3 regions of the Flammeovirga yaeyamensis genome follow, and region 1 is predicted to be linked to each of the others. Evidence: riboswitches for the same ligand, from Rfam matches in the RefSeq annotation. Region 1 holds a riboswitch; each other region holds the start of a gene.
What was found. Region 1 has a riboswitch for S-adenosylmethionine ahead of KMW28_RS07270 (hypothetical protein). Riboswitches for the same ligand answer to the same signal wherever they lie in the genome.
Positions count from the first base shown of each region.

Region 1 (10,440 bases):
TTATCTTAATATCATGTATATCCCACAATCTGGTGAGATCGCTATTTTCGCCACTGCATTGGTAGGTGCATGTATTGGATTCTTATGGTATAACGCTTACCCTGCCCAAGTTTTTATGGGAGATACAGGTAGTTTAGCTTTAGGTGGTGTCATCGCTAGTTTGGCGATTGTTCTACGTAAAGAATTGATGCTCCCTCTTCTTTGTGGAGTATTCTTGGTGGAAAATTTATCGGTAATGATTCAAGTGTTTTATTTTAAATACACTAAGAAAAAATATGGTGAAGGTCGACGTGTCTTTTTAATGGCACCGTTGCATCACCACTATCAAAAGAAAGAAATACCTGAGCCTAAAATTGTTACTCGCTTTTGGATTGTAAGTATTCTATTAGCGATCTCTACAATATTAACTCTAAAAATCAGATAATTTTAATGAAAGATAAGTTGTTGGTACTTGGTGCCGGTGAAAGCGGAATTGGAGCTGCACTACTCGCATTATCAAAAGGTTTTGATGTTTTTGTTTCTGATTTTGGAAAAATTTCTGAAGAACAAAAAAAAACACTTAAAACTCATTCAATTCCATTCGAAGAAGGGTCTCATGATAAAGCACCAAGGAATCCTAAAATTGTGGTAAAATCCCCAGGCATTCCTGATACTGTTCCTATCATAAAAGAGTTGAAGGCGAATAATGCAAAAATCTATTCTGAAATTGAGTTTGCCTATCAATATACAGATGCCAAGATTATTGCAATTACAGGTACAAATGGAAAAACAACTACCACAAAACTTATCTATCATTTATTAAACGAAAGTGGTTTTAATGTTGGTTTAGCTGGAAATATTGGAATTAGTTTCGCCAAAGAAGTTCTAGAGAACGACTATGATTGGTATGTATTAGAAATTAGTAGTTTCCAATTGGATGATATCGAAACTTTCGCTCCCGATATTTCTTTAATTCTTAACATTACTCCCGATCATTTAGATCGTTATAATTTTGATATCAATCAATATGCTGATTCTAAATTCAGAATTATTGAAAACATGTCGATGAAAGGTAGTTTTATCTACAGTGAAGACGATCAGAATATCAAAAAACATCTAAGTAAGAGAAATATAAAACCTTGGGCTATCGGTTTTGATCACACATTCTTTGAACAAGGAAAATTAACTATTCCATTTAAAGGAGATAGTTATTCCTTTAATCATTTACCTCTAAAGGGGCCACATAACGAATGGAACATGAGTGCTGCAATTCTAGCTGCACTATCTGCTGGAGTATCTCCTGAAGATATTCAAGCTGCATTACCATCTTTTGTTGGAGAACCTCACCGATTGCAATTTGTCAAAGAAGTCAATCATATTAAATATATCAATGATTCCAAGGCTACAAATGTAGAAGCCGCATTCTTTGCGTTACAATCTTTTGATACGCCTATTGTTTGGATTGCAGGTGGTACTGATAAAGGCAATGATTACAGTATGTTACACGATGCAGTCGAAAGAAGAGTGAAATCTATTATATGTTTAGGAACTGATAATAGTAAATTATTGGCTGCTTTTGGAGATCAAAAAGTAATGATTGAAACCCAAAGTATGGAAGAAGCAATATCGCTAGCAACAAATGCTGCAGATACTGGAGAAGTAGTTTTATTATCTCCTGCTTGTGCAAGTTTCGACCTATTTAAGAATTACATGGATAGAGGGGATCATTTTATTGAGGCCGTTCAGAAATTATAAATAATGCATGGAAAAGCTATTAAATAGATTAGAGGGAGACCGTATCATATGGGGTGTAATGATCACATTATCGATGTTTTCGATATTGATTGTTTACAGTGCTACCGGGTCTTTAGCCTATATGCAAGCAGGTGGTGATAATGAGCATTACTTATTACGTCATTCTACCCTTGTCATTGTTGGTATCATTGGTGCTTACGTTTGTCATAAAATAGATTATATCTACTATTCTAGATTATCAAGATATGCACTTTTACTATCAATCCCATTACTGTTATTTACTTGGTTCTTTGGATCGGAAATAAACAGTGCTTCTCGTTGGATCGAAATCCCTTTTATCAATTTTACTTTTCAGCCTTCTGATTTAGCAAGGCTTGCACTAATCGCCAATATGGCTTCCATGCTTTGGAAAAGACAAAGAGATATTGGAGAATTTAATAAAGCAATTGTCCCTCTATTAGTATGGACAGGTATAATTTGTGGATTAATAGGTGTTTCTGATATCTCTACAGCCTCTTTGTTATTCCTCACTATTATGCTTCAGTTATTTATCGGGCGTGTTCCCGTTAAATACTTATTTATGTTGATAGCGATTGGTTGCCTTGCGGCCTTGTTTGTTTACCAATTTGGTCAAAGAGGTGGTACCGCAGTTTCTCGTTTATCTTCTTTTATGAGTGAAACTGAAATCCCTTATCAAGCGGAACAATCTTATATCGCAATTTCAACTGGTGGAATTTCAGGTAAAGGAATTGGAGAAAGTACTCAAAGAAACTTCCTACCTCACTCTTATTCTGATTTTGTTTTTGCCATTGTGGTAGAAGAATATGGTTTAATTGGGGCTTTAGTAATTATAGGACTTTACATTACCCTACTTTACCGGGGAATGGCAATTGTCGCTACTAGTCAAAAAGCTTTTGGTGGTTTATTGGCAGCTGGTCTTACCTTTAGTTTAATACTCCAGGCATTTGTACATATGGGCGTGGTCACAGGATTGCTTCCATTAACTGGTTTACCTTTACCATTAGTAAGTATGGGTGGTACCTCTTTATTGTTTACAGGTATGACCATAGGTATTATTCTAAGTGTGAGTAAATCTACACAAGAAGATTCTGAAGAAATCAGATTAAAAAGAACTGAGAGATCCAAAAAGCGTAAAGGATATGATGGTATTAATCGTCCTAAAAACGTTAGAATGAATTAAGTTTAATATAAACTTACATCAATTATTTGTTGTAATTAAAATATACATTCCACAACGACAATTTGATAAATGCATCAGATTGTCGTTTTTTTATTACTATAAGTCAAGTATAAAATTGGATCAATACCATTCACTACTTGTTTATATAAACCACATATCAAAAGATAGATCAAATGGTACGTAGTTTTTAATCGATAACTCACATCACGAATTAGGAGACAAGAAACTTAAAGAGATATATTGAGTGTTGTTCTGATACTTTCCCGTTAAACCTGATATCTTTTTTATTTGTAATTACACTTCACATGACCCTCAATACGACTACTACTATAAAAGACCATTTATATGGTTTAAGAGAGTGCATTATCGATCAATTAAAAAATAACATAAAAGGTGAATTAGAAATTCTTCATCAAACTATACATGAACTATGTAAAATTACAAGTTCAACTTATGGATTTATAGGTTTGATTGATCAAGACTTGGAAAAACTCAATTACTCCAACTTGATAGAATGTACCTCTTTTCAAAATAATATACCGATACTTGGCAATGGCCCTTTAAATACTTCCTCAATAGCAGTAAAGTATTTGAAATTGGCTCATGGTAAACAACTCCCCTTTTTTAGTTATGATGAAGATAAGTACAGAACACAAGCAAGCTGGTTCTCATTTTTATTAATCCCTATATTTCATCAAAACCAACAAATTGGATTAATTGGTTTATGTGATAAGAGAGAAGGATATTCAAAAAACCTATTACGATCTATCAATTTATGTTCTACAGCGATCTATCATGTTATGCTTCAACAGATGGAAAAAGTAGATATGATGAAAGCTTTTGACCTAACCCCTCCATCAAGATTTTTTTGCGATAAAACCATTTACGATATCATGTCTACCATAGATGAAAATGGTACAATTGTACTCTCTAACATTATGTGGAATGAATGTTTTGGTTGTAAGAAGAATCAAATCCTTCAAATGATTATGCATCAAGACCATCATTTGTTTTTCAAATTAATGGAAGATGCACAACGCTCTGGCTTTACAGAAAGTGCTATTGTTCGAATGATAAAAAACAATAAGATTCTATACCTAAATATGCGTGTCATCAATCTTAGGAAGCAAAATCAAATTCAGATCATTGCTCAAGATGTCTCAGAAAGATATACCAAGAAAGCTAAAATAAAATTACTCTAATTCTGATTTAATTCTTTCTAATAATGAGTTTCCATAAAGTTTTGGTAAAGAATGATCAGATCGACCTCTTAACCCCATCAATTTTTCGGCTTGTAACATAGTTAGGTTTCTGTATTTTACTTCTTCTGAAGTCGATACAAATTGATTGCTTAGTACTTGATAGCACTCTTTTAATGTTAATTGAAACGGTTCTTTACTTGCCATAATTTTAAATTATAGTGTTATAAAATTCAACGAACATCAAGAAATAAGGGAGGTGATTTAGTTTTTTTGTCTAGAAATCGACCACATCATTTTTACCACCGTGGCTACTTTGCTCGGTTGGTACCTAAAGGTTCTTGATGATTATTGTGCAAGATTAAAATGATAATTCTTTAATTCCAAATCATTAAACTTGATTAACAAAAACATTTCATTTTTTTTAAAGTTGATGATTTAAGACACTACTCCCTCACAAAAAAATAATAAACTTTAAGTCTCCTTTTTATTTCAACACTGATTACCTAACTTAAAGTATTCTAAATAACATGAAACTTAATTTTTACATAGTACCCTTATTCTTATCAATTCTTTTTTCATGCTGTGAAAATCCAACTATTGATGATGAAAGTAATCAACCTTATCCCCTAGAGTTGCCTTCACATTTTGGAAGAAATTTTGTATTACCAGAAAACAACCCAACCACTACAAAAGGCGTGGAATTGGGTCGAATGCTATTTTACGATACACAACTTTCCAGAGATAATTCTACTTCTTGTGGAACATGTCATCAACAATCCTTATCATTTACAGATGGAAAAGCTTTAGCCGAAGGTATTCATGGTCGTGTAGGCGAATTTAGTAGTATGGCTATTGTGAATGCGATGTGGCAAGGAAAGTTTTTCTGGGATGGGAGATCTGGTAGCTTGGAAGATCAAGCTTTAGGCCCCATCGAAAATGTGCTAGAGATGGACATGACTTTGGATGAAGTAGTTGAGCGTTTACAATCAGACCCTAAATATCCTCCGCTTTTTGAGAAAGCTTTTGGCAGCGGAGTTATTACTGAAGAAAATATTGGCAAAGCAATTGCTCAATTCGAACGTACTTTAATTTCAAGTAATTCTAAATACGATCAGTACTTAAAAGGAAGTTACATTCCTACCGAAGAAGAGTTATTAGGTATTCAATTGTTCTTTACTCATCCAGAACCAAGTATAAACCTAAGAGGTGGAAATTGTGGTGACTGTCATTTAAATATTCTAACCTCAGGTGACTTTAAAGGGTTTAGAGGGTTCCATAATAATGGTTTGGATGACGATGATAATTTAAAAGTAGGCCTTTCTGATGTAACAGGGTCTGAGTTTGATAAAGGAAAATTTAAGGCACCGAGTTTAAGAAATATAGCTGTTACTGCACCGTATATGCATGATGGCAGATTCAATACACTCGAAGAAGTTTTAGAGCATTATAATGAACATGTAAAGGATAGTAAAACTTTAGATGCCCTAATTAGAGAAGGGAGCAATGAACCTATTTTTCCTGGTGATCCCGTAAAATTGCATTTAACAGAAAAAGAGAAAAAAGCTATCCTCACATTTTTAAATATGCTTACTGATGAGGATTTCTTAACCAACCCAGCTTTCTCAGATCCTTTTATAAACGAATAATCCATCTAAATAATCGTTTACAAAAAGTACAATTTGATATAAAATTCTGCATTTTTGTTATGTATCACTTAAATAATGAAATGATTTTCTCTTTTTAAGTGAGCTGATAACTTAAGTTCAACAATGATATTGAATTTTAAAGTTTCGACTGTCATTAATATTTCCACATTATCAATTATACCAATGAGTTTAGAAAGAGATTTACAGAAAAGAAGTAACGGAGTATGTGAATTATGTGCTTCAGAAGAAAATGTTTCCCCTTTTTTAGTAGAACCAAAATCTTCTAAAGATATTGAAGACCATGCTAATTTATGTCAGCATTGTCAAGAACAAATTCTTGATAAATCTAAAATGGATGCAAACCATTGGAGATGTCTAAATGATAGTATGTGGAATGAAAATCCTGCAGTTCAGGTATTGGCTTGGAGAATGTTGCAACGTTTAAAATCTGAAGGATGGCCACAAGACCTTCTAGATATGCTTTACCTTGATGAAGACACATTAAAATGGGCAGAAGCAACTGGAGAGGGTGTAGATGATGAAGATAAAGTAATCCATAGAGATGCAAATGGAGCAATTTTAGAAAATGGTGATTCTGTTGTTCTAGTAAAAGATTTAGTAGTTAAAGGAGCGAATTTTACAGCTAAGAGAGGAACTGCGGTTCGAAATATATCTCTGGTACACGACAACCCAGAACATATCGAAGGTCGTGTGAATGGACAACATATTGTTATTTTAACAAAATTCGTAAAAAAATAATAGTATTCTATCGTCTTCATATAATTTGACGAAGATATACAAACAATGAGAGCGTTTATATTTCGGTATAATCGCTCTCTTTTTTTTTGTATTTGAATTGTTGTAGAAGTTTGTTCAAAAAATATCCAACAAACTTCAATTATTTATATAGATACTTGAAATAGTTACAATTCTCTTTTTATGAATAAGTAATTCTAGAAATAGTACAATTTTTATCAATGAGTTTTCTCCAAAATCAAGTGGTTATTAACATATTATCTCTAAAACATAGCTTCTTTAGTTCATTCAAATTAACTATTTACAAATATTTGTAACTATTTATTCAAACTCTCGTTACTAATACCATAACCGAAACAATTACTAACTACTAAAACCTACCTTATTTTAACTAACTATTAATAACTAAGTCGCTATAGAAACAATAATTTTTTAAAGCAAAAAAAAGTATTAAACCACGTTTAGTGGGCATATAGTGACTCCCTTTTTTCTACCCCATCTACTAACATAATATTATATATTTACCTTAAACGTGGGCACTAAAGTGTCCACGTACTTTACCCCCATTATCATCAATAAAAATATTATTTGTTGCTTTATACGGTAGAAGAACCCATATAAATTTTATTTGGGGACTTTAAAAACCTTAAATTTTAGGGACATTTATGTCCTAAATCAAAACACAGTAGAAAGATAAACCTATTCTCTATGGAGGATAGGTTTTATTTTTTTAAATTGTACTACAAAGTGATTTGCACATCGTTTAAATTATCCAAAAATGAGTTATGCTGTCCAACCCGGCGATACGTTATATAGTATCGCAAGAGCACACAATTTATCTACAAATCAATTATTAAGTCTTAATAATTGGAGTACACCTCCAACTCTACAAATTGGTCAAAATATTATTGTCAATAATACTATTGAGAATAGTTCAAATGAGGATATCATCCATATTGTAGCACAGGGTGACTCTTTATATTCCATCGCAAAAAAATACAATGTTGGACCTGCGGATATTATTGAAGAAAATGATTTAGATCCGAATAATGGAATTTACATTGGTCAAGAACTTTACATACCAGAATTAGAAAGTGATGAAGAAGAAAATATTGTTTCATCCACTTCGTCAAATATTCAAAAGCATATCGTTTTAAAAGGAGATTCACTCTACAGTATATCAAGAAAATATAATGTTACTCCTCAACAACTGTTAGAAAAAAATCAGATGCAGCCAAATAGTCCAATCTATATTGGTCAGATCTTATTTATTCCTACATCAGATAGTAATAGTGCTGAGAAACTCGTTACTGAAGAGAAGGAAACCGTTGTAAAAAAGAAGGCACCTGCAGAAGTATATACTGTTTTGCAAGGTGATACTTTATATCAGATATCCCAAAAGTTTGGTATCAGTCCTCAAAAAATATTAGAATTAAATGGGTTTGATTCTAGTCAGCCTATTTATGTTGGGCAACAACTCAAGGTAAAAAACAATGGTAAAGCGGAGGTGATTCCTCCTCCTAAAAAGCAACCTTCCTCTTCTCAAAAGTCACATACTGTATCAAGTGGTGAGTCTTTGTATGCTATTGGACGAAAATATGATTTATCTCCAGCAGAGATTTTGTCAGCTAATAATATGTCAATTGGTGCTACTATTTATGTTGGACAGGTACTCACTATTCCTAGTCCTCAATTAAATGTAAAACCAAAAGTAACACCTACTACTAAAGAGGAAGTAAATGTGTACACCGTACAATCGGGTGATTTTCTATCTAAGATTGCAAAGAAATATAATATCACACCACAAGAATTAGTGGCGGCCAATCATATTCCAAAAGGTAGGATTTATGTTGGACAGAAGTTATTTATACCAACATCAAAAAATAATTCTTCACCACAAAATAATTCTGTGAAACAAGCACAAGGAAATAGTATCTATCAGTTATCAAAAATTGATGGGCAACAACTGTTTTCAAAAGGACTTTATAGCAGAATTGGCACAAATTATTCTATACACCCAACAGATCTTGACAATGTGCAAAAAAGACTTGTTCAATTGGGTATTTTACATGAACAACACAATGAAAGCCCAAGAAATATAGGTGGCAGTACCAATAACATATCAGGTCAAAGAGTGCCTAAGACTATGGCGGCAATTCGTAAACTGCAAGATCGCTATCGCTTGAATTGGTGGGTAGGTTCGCCTGCTAGAACTGAAATGTTAGGTACGGATAAATATACGTATGGAGAAATCGTTCCTAACGATGTTACCTTTAAGTTCTTAAAAGAATACACTCAATATACTTTATCATTCCCGCACCCGATAACTGGACAAACACAAACTGCAGAGTTTAATAATTTTGTCTACAGTGGGTATAATCAATTTTATAATGGGGTTGGATATTTAGGAAAATCCCTTCCTAATGAGGTTCCTTTATCCGTTTTTAAAGAAGCTGGGTTATCCCCTATTTTAGCTGAGGCGATGAAAGTGGTCTCTAGTCATGAAGGAAACTTTGATGCCATCAATAGTTATGACAAAGCTTTCTTTTCTTACGGATTTATTCAATTTGCTGGAGGAGGCAGAGGACTTGCTCCATTAATTGCAAGAATGAAGGTTACTGAACCCGCTCTGTTTGGAAGTATCTTCCAAAATGCTGGAATTGATGTGGAATACACTACCAGAAATAACGATATTCATCAAGGAGAATTGATTATTAACTTCCCAGGGAAAGGTACTTTAAAAGGGATAGATGCCGAAAAAGAATTGAGAAATCATCATCAAATGTATGGTCCGTTTATCAGAGCTGCTTTCCATCCAAAATTGATAAAAGCACAAATTATACAAGCTGTAAAAGCTTATGCAACTCCAGCATTAGGTATCAAACTGAGTATCAATACAGGACAGTTCAATCAAAGTAATATTCCAATTACAGATATTATTAATTCGCCAATGGGACTTGGTTTTGCAATTGATATGACTGTAAATAAATGGATTGTGAAAACTGGAGAAATGTTTAACAATGCTATTAGTAGCCTTTGTAAACAAAAAGGTTGGCATCAGTTACATCAGATTTCTATGATAGATGAGAGAGAGGTATTGCAAGAAATTGTCAGACAAGAAGGTGGAGCCGATAAACGTGTTTCAGATAGAGGTAATAGCATGTTAAAAAGTTCGCTCAGCTATTCAAAAGATCCTCAAAAAGGTAAAGGTCTTTTGGCTTAAAAATAAATTCGCATCATCAAATGGACATTGTATTTCAATGTCCATTTTTTTTTGATTAATGAATTCGAAATCAGTTGACCTTATCTCTTTTTGTAATACTTTTTAATTCATCCATTCGTTTTATCACTTTATGTACTAAAGTTAATCAACGATAATTTTTCATATATATTAAAAAAATTACATTTGATACTGTTATTTTCAACTCATTATGAAAACATTAAAAATGTAGTGTCGTTTTTATATTTGTGAACTTTCAAGATTTTACGACATTCGCAGAATATTCTCTTCAATTAAGAAGGCTTAGAATTGCATATTTAAAATCTTGTACATAAATTATTATAACCATGAAAATTGAAAATCCAATTAGCATCACAAAACGTGCTGCTAAAGAGATTCAAGAAATATTAACCCAGAAAAAAGTTCCTGAAGGATACTCTCTACGCGTTGGTGTAAAAGGAGGTGGTGGATGTGGAGGTGCTCAATTCACCCTTGGATTTGACCAAACTAAGGAAGGTGATGTGGAATACACTACTAATAACATACCTGTTCTAATAGAAAAGAAACAAATGCTTTTTCTAATTGACTTAGAAATTGACTTTGAGGAAAGAAGAGAAGAACGAGGTTTTGTATTTAACAAGTTGTCCGGACAGTAGCTTTTTGCATAACTTTCAGAAAATG
Region 1 covers NZ_CP076132.1:1,868,855-1,879,294, reverse strand. Annotated here, with positions in the region: gene mraY (phospho-N-acetylmuramoyl-pentapeptide-transferase) at 1-424, shown strand, start outside; gene murD (UDP-N-acetylmuramoyl-L-alanine--D-glutamate ligase) at 430-1,734, shown strand; gene KMW28_RS07280 (FtsW/RodA/SpoVE family cell cycle protein) at 1,742-2,935, shown strand; gene KMW28_RS07275 (hypothetical protein) at 3,241-4,137, shown strand; gene KMW28_RS07270 (hypothetical protein) at 4,129-4,341, opposite strand; SAM-I-IV-variant riboswitch at 4,394-4,487, opposite strand; gene KMW28_RS07265 (cytochrome-c peroxidase) at 4,665-5,783, shown strand; gene KMW28_RS07260 (PhnA domain-containing protein) at 5,967-6,542, shown strand; gene KMW28_RS07255 (muramidase family protein) at 7,318-9,762, shown strand; gene KMW28_RS07250 (HesB/IscA family protein) at 10,107-10,415, shown strand; gene KMW28_RS07245 (S41 family peptidase) at 10,438-10,440, shown strand, end outside.

Region 2 (10,440 bases), on a different replicon from region 1:
TCAAAGTAAGATAAGATAACCGTTCTAAGTGCTTTTGTCAGATTCTCGTCGAGGGTGTTTCTATTAAAATCCAGCCCATACATTATTTGATCGATAATTCCTTTATATTCAATAGGTGTAAATTCGTTGATATCATTAATACCTACCTTAAGTTCTTTCGATAGGTTATGTAAAACCGTGTAATCAATTAATTTCCAAGGTCTTTTATGAATCTGGAAGCCAATTTCTTCTTTATTTAATTGGTCTATTAAAATTTCGGCAGCTTTTCTGGTTTGTGTCCCAAACTGTCTACTTATTGTTAGGATCAAACCGTTTGCTACAGGTGCTTTGACTTTCCTGATTTCTCTTTCGATTAGATAATTATAAATGTAGGCTTCCATAGTCATAGGGTTTTAGTTGATTTTTATTATTGTCAAATTAACACTTATTACCTATAATTAAAGTGATCATTATTACTGTTTTAAGGTGATATTTATTGAGTGCGATATCGAAATATTTGGAATCTATATGAAATAGGAAAAAATTATCTTTAATTAGATGCTAATTTTCAAATCAGTTTACTGATCTATTTTATTTTTAAATCATTTAAATCTGTTATCAATTAGCATAACAGGAGAGAGAGCATGGCAGAGATTTTAGCATTATCAATATTTATACTTCTTCTTTGGATTTTAAATCAATTATCAAAAAGAAAAATTAAGTTTCATTATAGAAATTTGACTGCCATATTTCTTGGGATATTAATGGGGTGGGCTCTTTATTCTTTTTTACCAAAAGAGTCCTATGCTGAGTTAAGACATTACATTAAGAGTATTTCCAATATTTACATACGATCTCTCAAATTCATGATCGTCCCTATTGTTTTTATTAGCATCACACATACGCTTATTCACCTAGATAACAATAGTAATGTTGGTCAAAAATTTGGGAGGATTATCTTATACTTTGTCATATCCGTAACATGTGCTGCCGGTATTGGTTTGTTTATGGCTAGTATGTTCAATTTTGATACTATTATAGATGTATCGAAAATATCTTCAGAGAATATTTCACAAGGTTATGCGAATAGAATAGAATCCCTCAGTGACGCTTCTTTAGGAAATGTTATTTATGGATTTACTCAAAATATACCGACTTCAATATTCGATGCATTTTCCAAAAACAACATTATAGGGACACTTATTATAGCTTTACTTATTGGTTCATCAATTAAAAGGATGAAGGTAAAGAAAGCACAAGAAATGAGTAGGGTGATTAGTGCGATTGATTCTGCAAAATTGATCGTCAATTCTATGACTATGACGATCATTAAACTTACTCCATATGGTGTTTTAGCTTTAATGACCATGGCTGTAGCAGAAAAAGGTCCTTCACTGTTTAGTGACCTAGCTAAGTTCGTTTCGGTCTCTTACTTAACAATGGCTGTAATTATTGGAATGCATTTATTAGTACAATTCCTGAATGGTGTCAATCCATTTAAACATTTCAATAATTTAATTCCTGCTTTGATAACTGGTTTCAGTACGCAATCAAGTGGAGCAACATTACCCGTTACCATTGATACTTTAGAAAATAGAAATGGTGTAGATACAGAAACGGCTAATATTGCTGCTTCATTAGGTACTACAATGGGTATGAACGCTTGTGGTGCAATGTGGCCCGTTTTCATGATTGTATTGTCGGTGGGTGTCACCAATGCAATGGGTGGACAAATGGACTTATATTCACCATCAGTATTGATAACTATGTTTATATCAGTGGTTATTTCTTCATTCGGTATTGCTGGTTTACCAGGTACAGCCTCATTTGCAGCAATTACCGCCATGACGATTATGGGTATTTCTGCAGAAGTGATGGGTATCGTATTGACCTTTGTACTCTCTGTTGATTCCTTGATTGATATGGGTAGAACAGCTACAAATATTTTTGGTGTTTCATCTGCAGCAACTTTTATTAGTAAAATTGATGGAGGAATGGACATGAAAATTTTTAATAAAGAGAATCAATAAGCTTACGTAAGTAAAGTGTGATTTTTTTAATTTAAAGATTAGAAAATTGCTTTTTTTGATGCATATGAGGACTTTTTATAGGTTTTGAAAACATTTATATGCAAAATTTAGTTGTAATGTATTTTTCTTTTATGAACTTAAAAAAATTATTGAGTGTTTAGATTAATGTAAACATTCACAAATACATGGAAAAAATTCACACAACATCAATAGCGATTTTTGATTTAACACAATTTCCTATTGTTATCATAACGTGTACAAAGGAACAACCTACAGCACAGGATATTATTGAATACAAATCGAAAAAGGAAGAAATTTTCGAAACTTTTACAACCCCATTTGTTGTAATTGGTGATATTTCTAAAGTGAAGTGGATGGATGCAGATGCTAGGATAGCTTATGGTAAAAACATGAAAGAAACTGCTGATAAATACAGTCATTTGATGATTAAAACATATGCAGTGGTACCTAATATTATTGCCAATGCTATTTTAAAAGGAGTGAATCTCATAGCAAAACCAAAATACGAACAAGTAATTTGTAAATCTTTTGAACAGGCATATTCTAAAGCATTACATGAAAAGGATCTTATCGAGAACTTGAAATCTGCATAAATTAGGAATTAATTCATGATTTAATATATAAGTATAAACATGTAAAGTTAAATACTAAACAAAATTAAGATCAGTCAAAGACTGATCTTTTTTTTTGTTCAAATTTTATTAGATAAAAAAATTAATACCATAAGATATTTTTTGGGAGAGGTGTGTTAGTCTTTTTCACGATTACTGATAATAATGCCTTATCAATTTCATATTATAGGCAATTTCTAACATTGTAATTTTTTGTAGAAAAATTCACTTTTTTGAACTAAAGATGATTAAGTAATGTTTTTTTATTGTACTAATTTATTACTTATGCAATTAATTTATAAATGTTCAGTGGCAACATTTGATATCTCAGAATTTCCTCTGGTAAAAATTGTTTGTCATAAAGAACAACCCAATCTTGAAGATGTAATTGAATACAAAAATTTAAAAAATAAAGTCTTCAAAGATTTCAATGAGCCCTTTATTGTAATCAGTGATGTGTCCAAAATAAAGTGGATGGATTCTGAAGCAAGAATAGAGTACGGCAAGAATCTTAAAGAAAGTGATGATAAATACCTTCACCTATTCAAAACAGCATATGTTGTCGTTCCGAATATTGTAGTGAATATCATGTTGAAAGGTATTAACCTTGTAGCTAAGCCAAGATTTAGACAAGTGATTTGTTCTAGCTATGATGAAGCATACAAAAAAGCAAAATCAGAATTAAAATTTATGATCGATTATCAGAAAGTATCTTAAAATAACCTTACCATTACACATCACAACCCAACTACTAATATTTTACAAGAAACCTAACTATTATGAATAAAATTTACACATGTAATGCCGCAGTAATAGATGTTACTGACTTTCCAATTGTGACAATGACATGTTTATCTGAAAACCCAACTCATCAAGATATTATTGAATTTAAAGCACTAAAAGAAAAAGTTTTTGATAAGTTTGATACACCTTTTGTAGTTATTGATGATTCAAGTAATATCAAATGGATTAGTTCCTCTGCCAGAGCAGAGTATGGACGTTTACTTAATGAACATGATAAAAGATATCAGAACTTATTGAGAGCTTATTTTATTGTAGCACCTAATAAGCTTATGAAAGTGATATTAAATACAATGAATAAGATATTTAAAAGAGAAATAAGACAATACGTTTACGATGATATTGATATGGCAAGAAGCTTTGCAGAATTAGATAGTGAAGTAATCAAATCAATATCAAATGTTTCTTGATTAAAATTAAATTCATTATCTATTTACTACCCAAACAAAAAATTGAATGTACCCTCTAGATTACCTTTGCAACAAATTAAGTGACGAAACATTTAAAATAGAATATCCATTTGATGATCATGTAATAATTACATTCAGGAAAGAAACATTGAATAAAAAAGATGTAGAACATTTTTTTAAAGTAGTTCATATCATTTTAGAAAACATTCAAAAACCTACAACTTTTATATATGATGTTTCTAAAGTAAAAATGATGCTAACAGATCTCCGTATGAGTTTTGCTAATAAAGTTAAAGTAATTTTGGACAACTATTCATATCTTGTAGCTTCTTATATAGTGATTATTAATAACCCTGTCACTAAGTTATTATTATATGGTATTAACCTTATTATTGGATCAGATACCAAACAAAAAGTAATGACAAATAGGGAGGAGGTTATCCGATATATAAAAAATAAAAGTGTCACCCAATTCATATAGGGTGACACCTGTTAATCAGATTGATCTAGCATTCCTTACATCATTTAAGGCATCTAACATCTTTTTGTTATGATGAGATACCTCTTTAGTTGATGTAGTCCTAATTAATTCCAATAATGATTGATCATTTAATGATGAAAAATGATCCACGAAATAGATATAAATGTCTTCTTGTAAATTCATGTTGATATAATTTTGAAATACTAAATAAAATTCAATTCTCCATTTAATAAATGGATAGGCTTTTTAAGAGATAGTTTACCACTTTTAAATACAGTGGATAAACCTTTAAAGTCTCTATTATGGAATTCTGTGTGCAAGGCATTTAAAAAAATACCTCGAGAACTATTCCACTGAAAGTTACCGACTTCAAGATTAAACTGTTGTATCAGTTCATCATCAGATAGCTGCCCTAAAAGGGTGGCGTCAACAAGTTCATTTTCATTGAATAATGTCATAAATGTAAATTTAGAGTGAAACAAAATTTTACAATGACATCAAGAATTTAATAAGAATAGGGGGGAATGTTTTTGTCGTTCCGACCTCATCTATTTTGCCACCGTGGTATTTACTCGGTTGGCATCCATCTAAGGATTCTTGATGATGATACAAAGTAAAAGACAAAAAATGTATAATTCAAATTTTTCTAAGAAGTTTTTTTGAATTTAAGGTGATAGAGTTGTTTTGCTCTTCTAAAATAGATCATATATAGCTTTGGTGTCCTTAACATCAATAATATAATATTGATCCTTTCGTATTTCTGGTAATAATTGTAGATAATAAAGAATCCTATTATTTCTGTAACTAATAATGGAAGTACTGTTCCTAATTCGCCAAAGAATTTGACAAAGAAGTAAGAACTAAAAATTAAAATACAGCTATTAATTACCACAACATTGGTTGAATATTGAGGTTTACCAATCGCATTAGTATAACTTCCGAAGAAAGCTCCTAATGGTGAAAACTGCGCTGACATTATCAAAATAACTAATAAATGGAAAGACTCTCCATAACCTTCTCCATGAAGAATACTTAAAAGTGGTTTAATGACTATTAGAAAAGCAATAGAGATAGGAACAATCAAAGTATATACTCTTTTGATCGTTTTTATAAATTCAAGTTTAAAATGCCTCAAGTTCCCTTGCTCAAATAGTAATACAATTTTGGGGTAAAATATGAGCTGAATCGCATTACTAAGTGATAAAATTAAGACCAAATATCGTTGAGCAACACCCAAAAGTGCTGTTACTTCCAAAGACAGAATACCAGCTGATATAAATAAAGTCATCCTAGAAGCAAGTGTACCAAATATCGCTTTTAACGTGCCCTGTTTGGCATAATGCATAATGTGTTTGAACGTTTTCTTATTAAATTTACTTATAACTATTTTGAAGGTTGGAATTGAACTTAAACCAATAAGAAAACTAACAAAATAAAGGCCACTCAAATAGATAATTAAATTACTTAATTCTACAGGGTAATTACTGAAATAGAAGAAAGCAGTGAAAAGCATTAAAAGAGTAGTGAAATTAATCATTACTGCTTTATATAATTCACCACGACTTTTATGAATATTTTCAATCCATTTTAAACAATTATTACTAATGGAATACAAAGGATAAAATAACAATAATGCGGAGACTTCAGGGAAGAAATCATAATACCCAATCGCAAAAATTACCGCTCCAATTAAAGATTCTATAAGTAATAGAGCGTATAAAACCGTTTTATAAGTAGAATGTGCTGTTTCATCTTCTTTTCCAGATGAAAATTTCACTAATGCAACATAAAGTACCCCTTCTCTAATATTGATCGACAAATTAAAGACAGCAAAAAATATGAACCAACGTCCTACATCTTCAGCCGAATAGACTTGTGTGACAAATAGGAGTAGTGAGTAATTATATAATAATTCACTAAAGGTTAATGATAATGAGGATATAAAAGGTTTTTCCTTAAAAAGGGCAATGAACCTTTTCATGAAGCAAAGTTAATGGGTTAATAAGTATTTCAATTTAATTGATTATGAATAATATATATAATTATTAGTTGCAACTTGCAACCATTAATCATATTATGTTTTTTTCTTTATAGAAATACTTAGAATAATGTTCTTGGATAGGGGAGATTTTCTAGATGGTAATTGCTTTCATAATTATAATTTCATTTATTATTTTAAAGATGAACTATAACAATTAAATTTACTCAACACATTTATCTTATATCAACTACATCTATAATGAGCTACCTCAAACTTTATCTATTATTCTTAATCACTTTCAGCTTTGGTGCAAAAGCCCAAAATAATTCAGCAATTGTAAATGATGTGCTTATATCTAAAAGTAATAATATCATTTGGATAAGTGATAATATACATTCTGATGTACGTGGTGTCTCAATGATTAATGGTAAAGAAGTAGTCTTTCTTCCACATAAGAATTATGTTGCGAAAATATATGAGACCGATAAACACCTAATTACCGTAAATGATTTTGTGCGTTTTTGGGATAAGGAAGATTATTCATTACAAGATTCTATAGCTCTAGATAATTTTTATCTAAATGCTCAAATACCCAAAGAAAATACACTAACAAATATTACACTCAGTAGTTTACAATTAGTTGACCTCAAGACTAAAAACATAAAGAATATCTCACTTCCTAATCATGAATTAACCAATGCAAAAGTAAAAATAAATTCGTCCGGGAGAATCTTTTTCATTAAACCAAATAGTGTATTAGAATTGATAAATGAAAAAGTAACGGAAATCTATAAGTCTAAAGAATTCATTAAGGGGAGTATCATAAATGATCAGGGAATACATTTATTATTATCACCTGAACTGTTTAGAACAGATATAAAAACATCCATAAAACATATCAATTTTGAGGGGAAGGAATTAAGCCATATTTATATAGATAACATTCCACACCTGAAAATTGGATTGGGTGAATTAAATTCTTATAACACGAGTGATCGTCCTTACTTTAATATATTCGGTTCGTCATACTTGCTTCAAACTACAAGTGGATTAGTAGCTTTATCAAATTCATGGAAACAGTATTTAATCTCAGGGTTTTATGATTTACCCTATTCCAATGTCAATTATAAAAACTTTAATGGACAATTTGTAAGAACAGATGGAGGTAAGGTTACTGTTTTTGACCTATGGGGAAGTATTTTATATCAAGAAAATATTGAAAGTTTATATTCCACATTCAACATAACTAATCAAGATAAAATGAGTTTACTCAACACCCTTTATTTAATAGGTGTTGATGGGGAGAGGACCAATAAACAAGAATTTACCTGGAATAATTATATACTTCCTGTCAATATCTCAAATAAGGATAACTTCCTTACTTTCCATAAAAACGGAGAAGTTAATGTTTGGAACTATTCTAATTTTAATAAAGAATATAAATGGGAAATTTCTGGAAACAAAAGACCTTTATTCGCCACATTTCAAATTGATAAAACCCACATTCTTACTCTATTTCCAGACTCTAAGAAAATTGTAGTTTATGATCTAAACGGAAAAATTATCAATCAACAAAACTATGATATTGAAGATTTTATTACTGCGATTAGCTCTACAAATGAGGGAGTTTTTATTGGGACATCGAGTGGGGATGTACATCAACTGGATGATAAATTAAAAATAATATCATCTCATAAAGATGTTTTTGGAGAAGCTGTTTCATCTATTACATTTCTAGAAAAATCAAAAGAGTTAATTCTAGGATCAAGAGGTCGTTTAATTCGTTGCCCTTTAAGTATTGGAAAAATCTCTCCAGAACAAGTTACAAAAGTACATAATGGATATATCACAGATTTAAGTACACAGCATTTTAGTGGACACGACTTTTTATTAACCAATTCTTTCTTTGATAATTCTTGCTTCTTATGGGATTTAAAAAATAAAAGCTTGGTAAAGTCTTATAAACAAGAAAAAAATATACAATATGCCCAATTAATTGATAGCTTGAATGTACCAATGACTGTCGATAGTATTGGTTTTACTTTTGATAGTAACCTTGACCTTGTTAAAAAATTAGAAAGTGATAAACCAGAAGTTTATTTACAAGCTTCGGTTACCTCCCCAATTCGTAAAATTTCATTTAGTAAGGACCAAAACTTAATCTTAGTACTTTCTCAGAATATTGTTTACATTCTTGATGTAAAAACCAGAAAGGTGATTACACAAATTGAAGTCACAGATGATAACATTAATGATGCTATTTTAGATGATAACTCTAGGGAAGTGATTATCACACAAGGCGATAATTTAAAATCCTACGACATTGCTTCAGGTAAAATAATAAGAGAAATAAAATATGATCATGTAGGTAATTTTAGTGTTCATCGTTTAAGAAAAGTTCCTGCTACTCCTTTTATCCTTGGTATAAATACACATGGGTGGACAAATCCTTTTGTCATTCATGAAAACTCTGGGAAGGTAATCACCCGTTACGGTATCCCACTAGATGGAAATCGTATATATGACATTCAGTTTTCAAAATCCGGTCAGTTTATGGCTGTATATACCAATAAAGAAGTGGTTGTCTATAAAGATTATCTTACGAATAAACCAATTAAAGTATTTAAATACGATCGTAAATCTGAGGTTTCATATACCACAATGAATATTGTCCATATAGATGAAGATCAAAATTTATTAATGTTCGTCGCAAAAGTAGAAGGGCGTACATGTACTTTGATATATGATTATATAGAACAAAAACTGATTAAAAATATTAAATACAACTACTTAGCAGATATCGTAGGAAATTCTATAGTCTATGGACATATGGATGGTATAAAACAGGTTAGTTTAGAAGATGATTCAAAATCTTTTTTTAACGCAAAAAAAGATTTTATGAGTGATTTAAGTGCAATAGCCTATAATGAAAAATATGATTTGGTAATAGGTGGAGATATTTGGGGTAACATCAAATTGTTTGATAATAAATCGAAGAATGAATTAGCTGCAATAGATCGTTTTCAAAATGACATTTATAATTTCAAGAAATACAAAAATCATTTCATCTATAATCATAAAGAAGGTCTTTTTATTATAGATAACAAAAAGTTTGAAAATAAATTAATTGAAAATGCTTCTAACTACCCGTTTTATGCAGATCTATCAGAGGATGAAACTCATATTATCTATTTAGAGTCATCTTCATCAAAAGATAAGCCATTTGTTTATGTGGAAAATTTGAAGACCGGAATTTCGACAAAGTTATTCCAACTTCCAGTCACCTCAAATAATTTAAGTGTTTTTACTCTAAGTGAAAATCATATTATCTATTCTTATAAAATAGATAATATGACTTATTTCGCATCATATGATATCGAGAACAATAGCAATGAAATCTTAATAGAAACAGAAAAGAATTTAGTACTCGATAATCAATCCACTACCAAGAATTTATATTATGTTGAAATATTGAATGATGACAACAAAAAAATACTTACTACTAAAACATATGATTATCAGTTAATCGATAAGAAAAAGAATTTATTACATACAGTTGAATATCATCTTGATGATCACAAAGACATAAATACTAGAAATTTACAAAAATACTTAAAGAATTTTCAACTCATTTCTGCTTCTGGATATCAGGTATATCAAACTGAAGATGGGATTAATATATTTGATTATAGATCTAAAAAATATCTATTGAAAGAGTTTGATCAAGTCAAAAATAAGCTCTTTAAATATCATGTTGCTTCAAATACACTCTACATAATTAGTGAAGAAAATGATGTAATAAGCTATAACTTAACTACTAAGACTTTAAATACACTTTTCACTATCAACAGTAATATAGAACAAATTGATTTAGTTGAGAATGAATTAATCATTTTAAGTTCGGATGAAAAAATTAAAGTCTATTCTACTGATGGTCAATCTATTGAATATCAAATTCAATCTTCTGGTGAAGACGGGATTAGTATAATAAATAATAATGGTTATTACATGACTAGCAAAAATGCGGTTGATAATATTGTATTTAAAAAAGGATTAAATGTCTATCCTTTTGATCAATTTGACGCATGGTTTAATCGACCTGATATAGTTTTAAAAGATATAGAAG
Region 2 covers NZ_CP076133.1:1,524,446-1,534,885, reverse strand. Annotated here, with positions in the region: gene KMW28_RS25910 (cytidylate kinase-like family protein) at 1-380, opposite strand, end outside; gene KMW28_RS25905 (cation:dicarboxylate symporter family transporter) at 624-2,009, shown strand; gene KMW28_RS25900 (hypothetical protein) at 2,195-2,623, shown strand; gene KMW28_RS25895 (hypothetical protein) at 2,927-3,358, shown strand; gene KMW28_RS25890 (hypothetical protein) at 3,421-3,852, shown strand; gene KMW28_RS25885 (hypothetical protein) at 3,899-4,333, shown strand; gene KMW28_RS25880 (hypothetical protein) at 4,349-4,516, opposite strand; gene KMW28_RS25875 (hypothetical protein) at 4,537-4,791, opposite strand; SAM-I-IV-variant riboswitch at 4,850-4,942, opposite strand; gene KMW28_RS25870 (lipopolysaccharide biosynthesis protein) at 4,980-6,314, opposite strand; gene KMW28_RS25865 (caspase family protein) at 6,573-10,440, shown strand, end outside.
Region 2: it holds a riboswitch for S-adenosylmethionine, as region 1 does, so the genes downstream of both, KMW28_RS25875 (hypothetical protein) here and KMW28_RS07270 (hypothetical protein) in region 1, are expected to answer to the same signal.

Region 3 (10,440 bases), 120 kb from region 1:
CTGGGAGGGACCTTCCTGATATTTCAAAAATTTCATTTTCTTTATCAAGGACTACCTTCGGTGTATCTTCTGTTCCTGCTAGATTTAGGACTTTCATGTATAAAAGCTATTTTAGTTTTCTTGGAATTGTCGTTTTAAGAGAAAAAAATGTGAACTCATCATTGATGGGTTCAAAATCAAAGCGAAGTTTCTCGCCAGATTTTCTAGCCATATCAATAAAGCCAAGACCTGCACCTCCTTTGGCAGAAATCTTACCATTTTTGATAATGTCTTTATATAAATTCTTAAGACCGTCTTTATCAAGGTCATTAATTTTTTCTAATCTTCCTGCAATATCCTTAACATTTCTGGATAAAATGGGGTTGCCTGATGTGATAAAGTAAGAATTATCTTCCTTGCCAATCATGAATACGGCACTGTTTTTCTTGTCTGAAGTTTCCTCCATAGGCACAGCGTATTTACTGATATTTTGAAGACATTCAACCATTACGTTAAACACTTTTCTTTTGATCTTAGATTGTTCGCCGTAAGAGTCCATGTTTCTTTCAGCCATAGAAAGAACAGATTTAGTAATGTCTTGGGTGATCTCCCCTTCATAAATAAGGATAAGATCTTTATCTAACATTGTCCTATGAAGTTCGTAGATGTATTTCATATTTCCGAACACTATTTGCTTCAGCTGTGATACTGATACCACTTTTGATTGATCAAAAGCGATTTATAAAAAAAATATTTTCAAATATAATCAAACCTTGTCAACTAACAAGTAATATTGTTAGAATCCAATACCTATCATTATAACGTCATCTGTCTGCTTGAAATTGCCTTTCCAGTTTTCAAATGTGTTACTAAAAGTCGTAGCAATGTCTTCCATTGAAGAATGATCAGTATTGACAATTAGCTCTCTTATACGTTTAGCTCCAAACTTACGGTTCTCCTCACCTCCAAATTGGTCAGGGTAACCGTCTGAGAACATGAAGATTTCATCTCCTTGTTCTAAATCGAGCTGATGAGTACTAAACGAAGTTCTCGTTTTGTATTCACCGCCTACTGGGAATTTATCGCCTTTGATTTGTGTAAACTCTTTATTACTAGATTTATACACATAAAGCGGACGGTGAGCTCCAGCATATTGTACAGTTTTGGATTCTAAGTCAATTTTTGATAGAGCAATATCCATTCCATCTCTGGTACTGCTATTCGAATCTTGACGTAATGTTTTGGTCACACCCTCGTGTAATTTATTAAGGACTTCTCCAGGTTCGATGTCTTCGTTACTAGAAACAATATCATTAAGTAGGAAGTAACCAATTAATGAAATCAATGCTCCTGGTACACCATGACCTGTACAGTCAACAGCTGCTATGTAGATGTCTTTGCCTTTTTTATAATACCAAGGGAAATCGCCAGATACTACATCTCTAGGCTTGTAGAATATAAAGCAATCGTTTAGATCTTTCTTAATGTGCTCAGTATTAGGGATGATAGCTCCTTGAATACGTTTTGCATAGTTAATCGACTCTGTAATTTTCTTATTCTTCAATAAGATCTCCAGTTCGACTTTCTTTCTTTCTGTGATATCGTGAGATACGAATAAAGCACTTTCAAATTCCTTTTCGTCATTAAACTCTGGAATGGCCGTTACTGTCATGAAACGTGTCCCTTGATTCGTAGGGAATTCAACTTCTTTAGTACACTTTTCTGAAGTTGAAGATACTTCTATCAACATCTCCTTCCAAAGCTGAATAATATTTTCTGGTAGACTTGTATTGTCAATTTGCTGACCTGTAAATAATTCTGCTGCTAACCCAGTGTAATCTTCGATTGTTGGGTTTGTATAGAAGATGTGACCTTCAGCGTTTAGTCGTTGAATTAAGTCAAGTGAGTTTTCAGAAAGTGCCTGCATTTGTGTTCTCATTCTACGTTCCACTTCAGCTTGCTTTCTCTCTGTAATATCTTGTGCGTTAATTACAATACCTTCAACTGCAGGATCATCCGTTAAATTAATACCGGTCGCTTCCAACCAAATATATCGTCCATCCTGTAGTTTATATCTATATTCTAAACTAAATGTTTGACGTCCTTCAGATTCGACAAGATTGTTGATGAATTCTTTTACGTGATCTAAACTGTCTTTGTGCAAATTAGAAAGGTATGAAGTATCAATTAGATCTTGAGGTTTGTATCCTAAGATGTGTTTTGATGAAGGAGATACGAACTTAATTTTTGAGTCTTTATCAAAAATTGTAATCACCTCAGAAGCGTTTTCTAATAAGGATTGTAATCTATTTTGTGAGTGCTTCACTTCCTCAACTTGTTCCTCCAGACGATGGTTAGTTCTTTGAAGTTCTTCTTGAGTAGACTCCATTTCTTCAGCATTCTGACGAAGGATTTCTTGTTGTACAGAAAGTTCTGAAGACATCTGTTGAGATTCTTTCAGTAGCCTTACTGTTCTCTCGTTAATCTTAATGTTGAATATTGTTCTTGCTATGATTTGAGAAATTTCTTTCACAAACTCCAATGTCATAGGAGAGAAGTTGTCTAAAGAAGCAAACTCCAATAAACCATATACTTTTTCGTTGGCAATCAAAGGCATGATAAGTACCGATCTAGGTTTTTTCTCACCTAAAAGTCCTGAAGTGATTGAAAGATAATCACTTGGAATCTCAGTTCTTAAAATCATTTCCATTTCAATTGCAGCCTGACCAACAAGACCTTCTGCAAATTTGAATTGCTTTTTAAGGAAACGTTTCTTGTTATAGGCATATGTACTAACTAACTCAATAGTTTGTTTGTCAATCGATAATTCATCTGTAGCGCCCTCAACAACATAAAAAGCACCTTGAACAGCATTAATTTTTTCAGTGGTGTATGCAATAACTTCATCACCTAAAGCAATCAAGTCATTATGCGTTCGAAGAATTTGACCAATTTCAGCTTCACCCGTAATAATCCAGTTACGTTCATAATCTCTTTTTTCTGCCTTTTGAATACTGTCTCTCATAGAGATTAAGGCATTACCTAACGTATCATCTTCTGATAAGGCAGAATAAACGGCATCATAATTACCATCACCAATTTGTTCCGAAAAGTTAGCGGTACGTTTCATACCATTGACTACCTCCTGAACGGCCATTTGCATCTCTCCAATTTCATCATTTTGGATATCATCAGATACTTCGTGAGGTAGGATACCTTTGGCGATATAGTTTAGTCTATTTTTTAATCGAATAATCGGGGATGTAAGGAACTTAGAGAAGGTAACTGCTACAAGCATTACAATCAAAATGATAATAATGGCTGTGTAGACAAAGGTTAATATCAATCCATTTAGACCACTTTTGATTTCATCATAATCAATCTTTACCACCAAACCCCATTTAGTCGTTGGAATGTAGTTCCAATAAGAGATTGTTTTCTTTCCTCTCCAGTCAATATCATAACCGAAGTCTTTGGAATCACCTTTAGCTGCTTTTTGTATAGCTATGTTTTTAGGGTCACCTTCACTAATTACTTCTGTGAGGAGATTTTGGCTACTTTTTAATGGGGAAATAATTGTTACATTCTTTGCTGCACCTTCAGACATTCTAGACAATAGAATTTCTCCTGTGTCACCAAGTCCAGTTCTATTTTCAACGATAGGATAGATGTTTTTTTGCAGGGAGTATAAGATGATAACGTGACCTAATTCACCATATCTTGATTTCATTCTAGGTGAGACAATATACATATGCACCCCTTTTTCTGTGTTAAAAGGTTCGGAGAAATATGTTTTTGTTTTCGCCTTTTTGATGATTTTTTCAAATGTTTTATTTCTATCACCTACAATTACTGATGCAGGGAAAGTATAACTGGTATATAAAACACTACCTCTATCATCAGAAATAATAATATTAGAGTATCCGTTAACGATTTGTTTTGGGAATAAATCGTTATCTAACGTTCTTTTTATAGCGTAATAAGTGGAATCCTTATATGCACTTGATTTAGTTTTGAATAAGTACTTTAATTTAGTCGTAGAAGAAACAATCAGAGCAGATTTAGATATATACTTTAGGTTTTGCTCGAGTAATTTAAACTTCTGATCAATTTGTTCAGATTTTAATGTACTGATAACATCAAAAGTTTCAGAGTAACGCCTTTCTACGGAATCTTCTGTTTGTATATAAGAAAGAAAACTGATAATTGCTACGGTAATGGTAACAACCATAAGCATAATTATCGTGATCTTAGTACGTATCTTTAAATCTTGAAAGAACATATATAAATAGATTTTCTGCTTTTCTTATTAATTATCTTCTGTGAACCATATGGTTACTTTGTCAAGAATCTCTCTGTCATCAGGTGAAAAACTCTTGAAAGATGCTAATTCAACAACACCCACTAAGTCATGTTCTGAGTCAATAATAGGGGAGATCATTAACGATTGAGGAGAAGCATCTCCTAAGCCTGATACAACATTAATGTATTTTTCAGGAACATTATTAGTAATGATAGATGATTTGGTTTTGGCAACTTGTCCAGGTAGACCTTCTCCTAATTGATAGGATAGTTTATCGTTATCAGGAAGAAAGAATGCAAACCCTCTTGCATATTCTAATATTGATTCGCCTTCAATTTCTTTTAGTTTATAATAAATACCAGTGCTTACATTAAATTCTTTACAAATAGCATTTAGTAACTTCTGATCTTTATCAGCTGCATCATTACTATCTACAATAGCTGCATGAATATTATTGCGAATAAGTTGAGAGCGTTCTTGGATAGCATCTTTTCTTTCTTCTTCACTTTCTTGATTTTCCTTGTTGTAATACTTAGGAACGTAGATGATTTGATCTTCAGGATCTTTCATCAAGTCTGAAATCAAACGGAATAAGAAAAAGAATAAAATGGCAAATGTAAAGCCTAATGTATAATATGTTGGATTAGCAACTTCTCTTATTTGACCAATGATTTTATCATCAGTAATTTCTAAGCTCGTTAATATTAAATTCGGTAACTCATGAATATCCCAAATAGAATAAATACACATGAATAAGAAAACGATACCTAAATAAATATTGAAAGGTTTAGATTTGTCAAAGATAAAGTAAATACAAGCAGATATAAAAGTAAGATCGAGGAATCGAATAGAAAGTAAATAGGTTTCTCTATTGAATTGCTTCGTGTCCAAAATTCCTACTAGTGATAAGATATTTGGAAACCTCATTTCTAGAAATATTATAGCTGTAAATAGCACTGCTAAAATACCACTAATGATAATGCCATATCGTCGGATATCTGATCTCGACCCTTTTCTTCGAATATTTGTTTTTTTCTGCGTTGTTTTCAAAATGCTAAGAAGGTTGCTTGAAAATATTACACAAGATTTTATTTACTAACGTTTATTTTTGCTGAGCCTTGTATAAACGTAGTAGAAAATTTTTAATTTTTTCTGATTCAAGGCATAAATCGATGTCTGTTATAGCTTGTGCCGATTGAGGCATTGTCGCCATAAGACTTTCATCAGGATCTTGAATTATTGTATAACCACCTTTGTCTTTGACAGATTTCATGCCCTCTGCTCCATCTTTGTTTGCTCCAGAGTACAAAATACCTATCATTTTTTCTTTAAATGTGTAGGCCGCTGTATGAAAAGTCAGATCTATAGATGGTCTAGAATTATTGATCAATCCCTCAGTAGAAAGAGAAATAGAATTTCCTAATTCTATACACATATGGTAGTTCGCAGGTGCTAAATATACCATCCCTGGTCGGATAGTTTCTTTATCCTGTGGTTCAATAATCTGTTTTTTACTGCGGATAGATAATGCTTCAATAAATCCGTGTCTTACATGTTTTAATCTATGTAAGCATAAAAATATAGGAATTGGAAAATCTTTTGGTAAGTCGGCCAATAATTGGGTGATTGGCTTAAAGCTACCAGCAGAGCCCCCTATAACGATACCCTTGTAGGTTTTCTCAAAAACGGATTTATCTACATTGAATAGCATAGAGGAATTATTCTTTTATTTTTTTGTAAATTTTCTCCTCGTTGTTTACAACGACAAATTTATTGGCAATATCACACCATATAAGTGACTCTTTAGATCCTATTGCTAGATTGCCATATTTGAATAAACTGTTATGAAGCTTTTTCAGTACTTCGTTTTGAAGTGTTTGATTAAAGTAAATCATAACATTTCTACAAAGAATTAAATCGAATTTAGAGAAAGGATTACCTTTGACTAAATCCTGTACTCTAAACGATACTCTATCCAATAAGTCAGGGTTTACATAATAAAACCCATCTCTTTCAATAAAATAATCTAATAATGCAGCCTTACCACCATAGCGTTCGTAATTGGATTGATTCAATTCCATATTCTTTGCACTAATAGCTGCTTTTTTTGCTCTTTGAATTATAGACTTATCAATGTCTGTTGCAATAATAGTAGCTTTATCAAGAGCGTTTGCTTCTTTTAGTAGTATACACATAGAAATAACCTCTTCACCAGAAGAACACCCTGCGTGCCAAATACTTATTTTATCATGTTCATTTAAGACCTCAGGAATGATTTCGTCTCTTAAGGAAATCCAAAAAGTAGGGTCTCTAAACATCTCTGTTACATTAACAGTAATCTCAGAAACAAATTCTTGAAAAAACTCAGGTTTATCTTTAAACCTTTTAATTAATGCATCTACGGATGAAAACTTATACAACTCAACAACTCGGCGAACTCTTCTAGTAAACGAAGACATTGCGTAATTTTTGAAATCATAATCAAAATTATCGTCTAAATATTGGGTAAGCCTTCGCAGCTCTGCAATTTCAATCTCACGTTGCATAATAATTGGTAGTAGAAGATTAAAAAATCTATAATTGGTAGAAATAATAAAAATCCTTTTTTCATGAAGTTACGAAAAAAGGATTGAAATATGATTTTTTGAAGAAATTATCTTCTTGATTTTACCAATTGAGGACAGTCTGCATGTTGATCCATTACTTCATATTTCTTTCTTTCTTTTTTGAAATAAGAAGATGATGCATTGCCATATTTGTTAGAGCAAGAAAAAGCGAAAACTCCTAACAATAATAATGCACTTGCGGATAAGAGTCTTTTAGTAATATTTTTCATGTTATTTGATGTTCATTATAGACATACATTATCCAAACGGATATACGCCAATACAAAATCAAAATGTGTGCCTAAAATTATAAGACTACTCTTTTTTTATTTTTTTGTTTGAAAAAAGCTCTGATTGCAGCAGCAATTTTATAAGTCTCCACCAAAAATCCATCGTGACCATAAAGAGAAGTGATTTCTTCATAGGTAACATTCGGGATATGTTGCGTAATAAAACGTTGCTCAGATACAGGGAATAAGACATCACTAGTAATGCCAATTACCTGTGTGTATGCTTGAATACTTTGAAGCGCCTCTTCTAAAGATTTGCGGTTTCTTCCTAAATGATGACTGTCCATAGTTTTAGATAAAGTCCAATAAGAATATGCATTAAATCTTTTAGTTAATTTATCTCCCTGATATTGTTGATAAGTAGATGCTCTGTAATTATCAACTTTATTAACGTCCTTTTCAGATTGAGTTTCTTCGTAAGTGCTGTAGTTTCTGTAAGATAACATAGCAATAGCTCTGGCAGCCTTTAGACCATTCACTCCGGCGTCATTACTTTTATCTCCCCAAGTAGGGTCAGCTTCAATGGACATTCTTTGTGCTTCATTAAATGCTATTCCCCAAGCAGAATGTTTAGAGTTTGTTGCACATATAATAAGGTTTTCCATCATTTTGGGATGCATCACTGCCCATTCTAAAGCTTGTTGTCCGCCTAAAGATCCTCCGATCAAGGTATTAATTGATTTAATGCCTAAGTGATCTCTTAGAATATTTAAAGAATTGACAATGTCTCTAATCGAAATATTTGGAAATGAACCATAAAAAGGCTCATTGGTTTTAGGGTTTATGGATGTAGGTCCTGTCGAACCATAACATGATCCTAAAACATTTACACATATAATAAAGTGATCCTTGGGGTTGAAGATAGCGTCTTCTCCAAAAAGTCCATTCCACCAGTCAAAAACATCGGCATTACCAGTAAGGGCATGACATACCCAAATGACATTGCTTTTGTCTTGGTTTAACTGACCGTAGGTGTAATATGAAAGAGTGAACCCTTCTAAACTTTCCCCAAATTCTAGATCAAATTTTTCTTTGTATGTATAATAATGCTGTTGCATTTATTGCTCTTGATTACGAATGAAATAAATGAGACACAAAAAAAGACTTCAAATAAAGCCTAAATCAAGGATACAAAGATTGGATAAGTAGTACAGAAGGCATCTTCATCACGTTCCGATATTTGCTTATAGTTCCTAAAAATTTAGGCTAGGATGTAGCACCTTTTCATTATTTATGATGGTTGCTAGAGGGTCTTTGAGCCTAGTCTCTTGCCTCTTCTTTATAAACACTTACGTCTTTAGAAGATGTAAATGGTATGCGATTTCAAAATAAATGTAGAATTTAGAAAAAAACAAACCCTTACCTCTTTATTTACGAGAAGTAAGGGAAAATGATTGTTTTTTTTGAAATATTATAATTCTACAATGATTCCGATTGAAGGTTGTAATAAACCGTTCGTTGTTTCAATAAACTTCGGAACGTATTTGCTTGGGTCGTTAGGATCTACTACAGGATTACCCATTTGATCAATTTCTGTAGTCAATATTGGCTGACCTTTCGACTTATAATTATAAATGTTTTGGATATCCAAGAAGAAATTGATACTCCACTTATTGAAATAGTAATGTTTGTCAACTCTAACATCTAATTGATGTTGTGCATCTAAACGTAACGTATTGATCTGTGAGTAATCTCTAACTCCTCTACGCTCTGCATCCCAGACTTGTCTGTCCATAGATGCGTCAACATCGTATGGAGTATAAGGAGTACCTCCAGAGTATAACCATCTAGCTCCGATTTCCCAGTTTCTTTTTAGTTTTTTACCACCAGTTAAAGATACAATGTTTCTACTATCCCAAGAAGAAGGTGCATATACATTTGGATCTGCATTGGTAAACTCTGATTGTACATATGTATAAGCTAAGATACCATAGAATCCTTTATAGAATTTTTGCTGAGCCAAGAATTCAACACCTCTTGATCTACCCAAAGAAGTACTTGTTACTGCTTCAGAACCAATTACACCAAAATCAGCACCTAAATTGGCCAAAGAGATTTGGTTATTAATTGAGTATGGATATTGATCGTATAATTTTTGGAATCCCTCAACAGTGAATTTCAAGTTCTTTTCAGGGATTTTATATTCTAAACCACCCACTAATTGTTTGTTTCGGATATAGGTTAAGTCATTTTCTTTGTTGACAAATTTGCCATCTTCTTTATATCCAAGCGTGGTATAAGTCGGTAACTGATAATAGATACCTGTATTGAAGTTTAAACTCCATCTTGGAGTGAACTGATATGAAGCTGAAAATCTAGGAGAGAACTGATCTAATAAATTACCCATAGTATCTGAGTAATCATTCGCGTCTACTCTTGCTCCTAATGATAATGTGACTTTATCACTTGCTAATTTCTTTGAAACTGTACCAAACGCTCCCCATTTATTTAAAGGAAGATTACTATCAAAAGTAATGGTCTTTAACTGATCGTCATCATAATCATATAAAGTCTGGAAAGTTTTATTGGTATATGTAGCGTATTCATAATTCACACCGTATGAGAATGTGAATCCATTATTTGTGAACGTTACACCCTCTAATCTAAATTTATTTTCTGCTTCGGTTGAGTTGTAATCGTAAATTTTTGCTTGATTTCTATCGTTGCCAGGATGTTTGAACTGATTGTTGGTTAACATATTTCGAGAAGCTACAAAAGTAAATGTTGAGTTGTCTCTAAAATGTTCGTATTTCGCCCCGATAGTATAATTCCACTGATTTTGTTCAGGTAAATTATTTAAAGTATAAACGTTTTGCTCGTAATCTTCATCTGTTGGTTCGCCAGGTGAATCTGCCAATTTAAATTGGTCGATAGCACCTAATCCTATGATTGATATTTTGTTTCTTTGATTGATGTCGTATTTATACTTTAATTGGAAGTCATTGTAAGTAGGCAAGAATGGTAATCCCAATACACTAAACAAGGCTTGTAAATAAGATTGTCTCGCTGATACAATAATTGATGATTTATCAGTTACAGGTCCCTCGAATGTAATACCAACATCCGATGTTCCTAAAATTAAGTTAGTTGTATGCTGATCTGTTCTTCCGTCTTTTTGTGAAAATTCCATCACTGATGATAAGGCATTTCCACGACCTGATGGATAGGCACCAGAATAGAATTCTACATTTTCGATAAAATCAACGTTGATCATTCCAACCGGACCACCTGATGCTCCTTGTGTAGCAAAGTGGTTGATGTT
Region 3 covers NZ_CP076132.1:1,992,295-2,002,734, forward strand. Annotated here, with positions in the region: gene KMW28_RS07780 (DUF1987 domain-containing protein) at 1-97, opposite strand, end outside; gene KMW28_RS07785 (SiaB family protein kinase) at 107-655, opposite strand; gene KMW28_RS07790 (PAS domain S-box protein) at 776-4,216, opposite strand; gene KMW28_RS07795 (GAF domain-containing protein) at 4,289-5,332, opposite strand; gene KMW28_RS07800 (chemotaxis protein CheB) at 5,385-5,993, opposite strand; gene KMW28_RS07805 (CheR family methyltransferase) at 6,001-6,828, opposite strand; gene KMW28_RS07810 (hypothetical protein) at 6,936-7,118, opposite strand; gene metX (homoserine O-acetyltransferase MetX) at 7,196-8,236, opposite strand; SAM riboswitch class I at 8,360-8,466, opposite strand; gene KMW28_RS07820 (TonB-dependent receptor) at 8,590-10,440, opposite strand, start outside.
Region 3: it holds a riboswitch for S-adenosylmethionine, as region 1 does, so the genes downstream of both, metX (homoserine O-acetyltransferase MetX) here and KMW28_RS07270 (hypothetical protein) in region 1, are expected to answer to the same signal.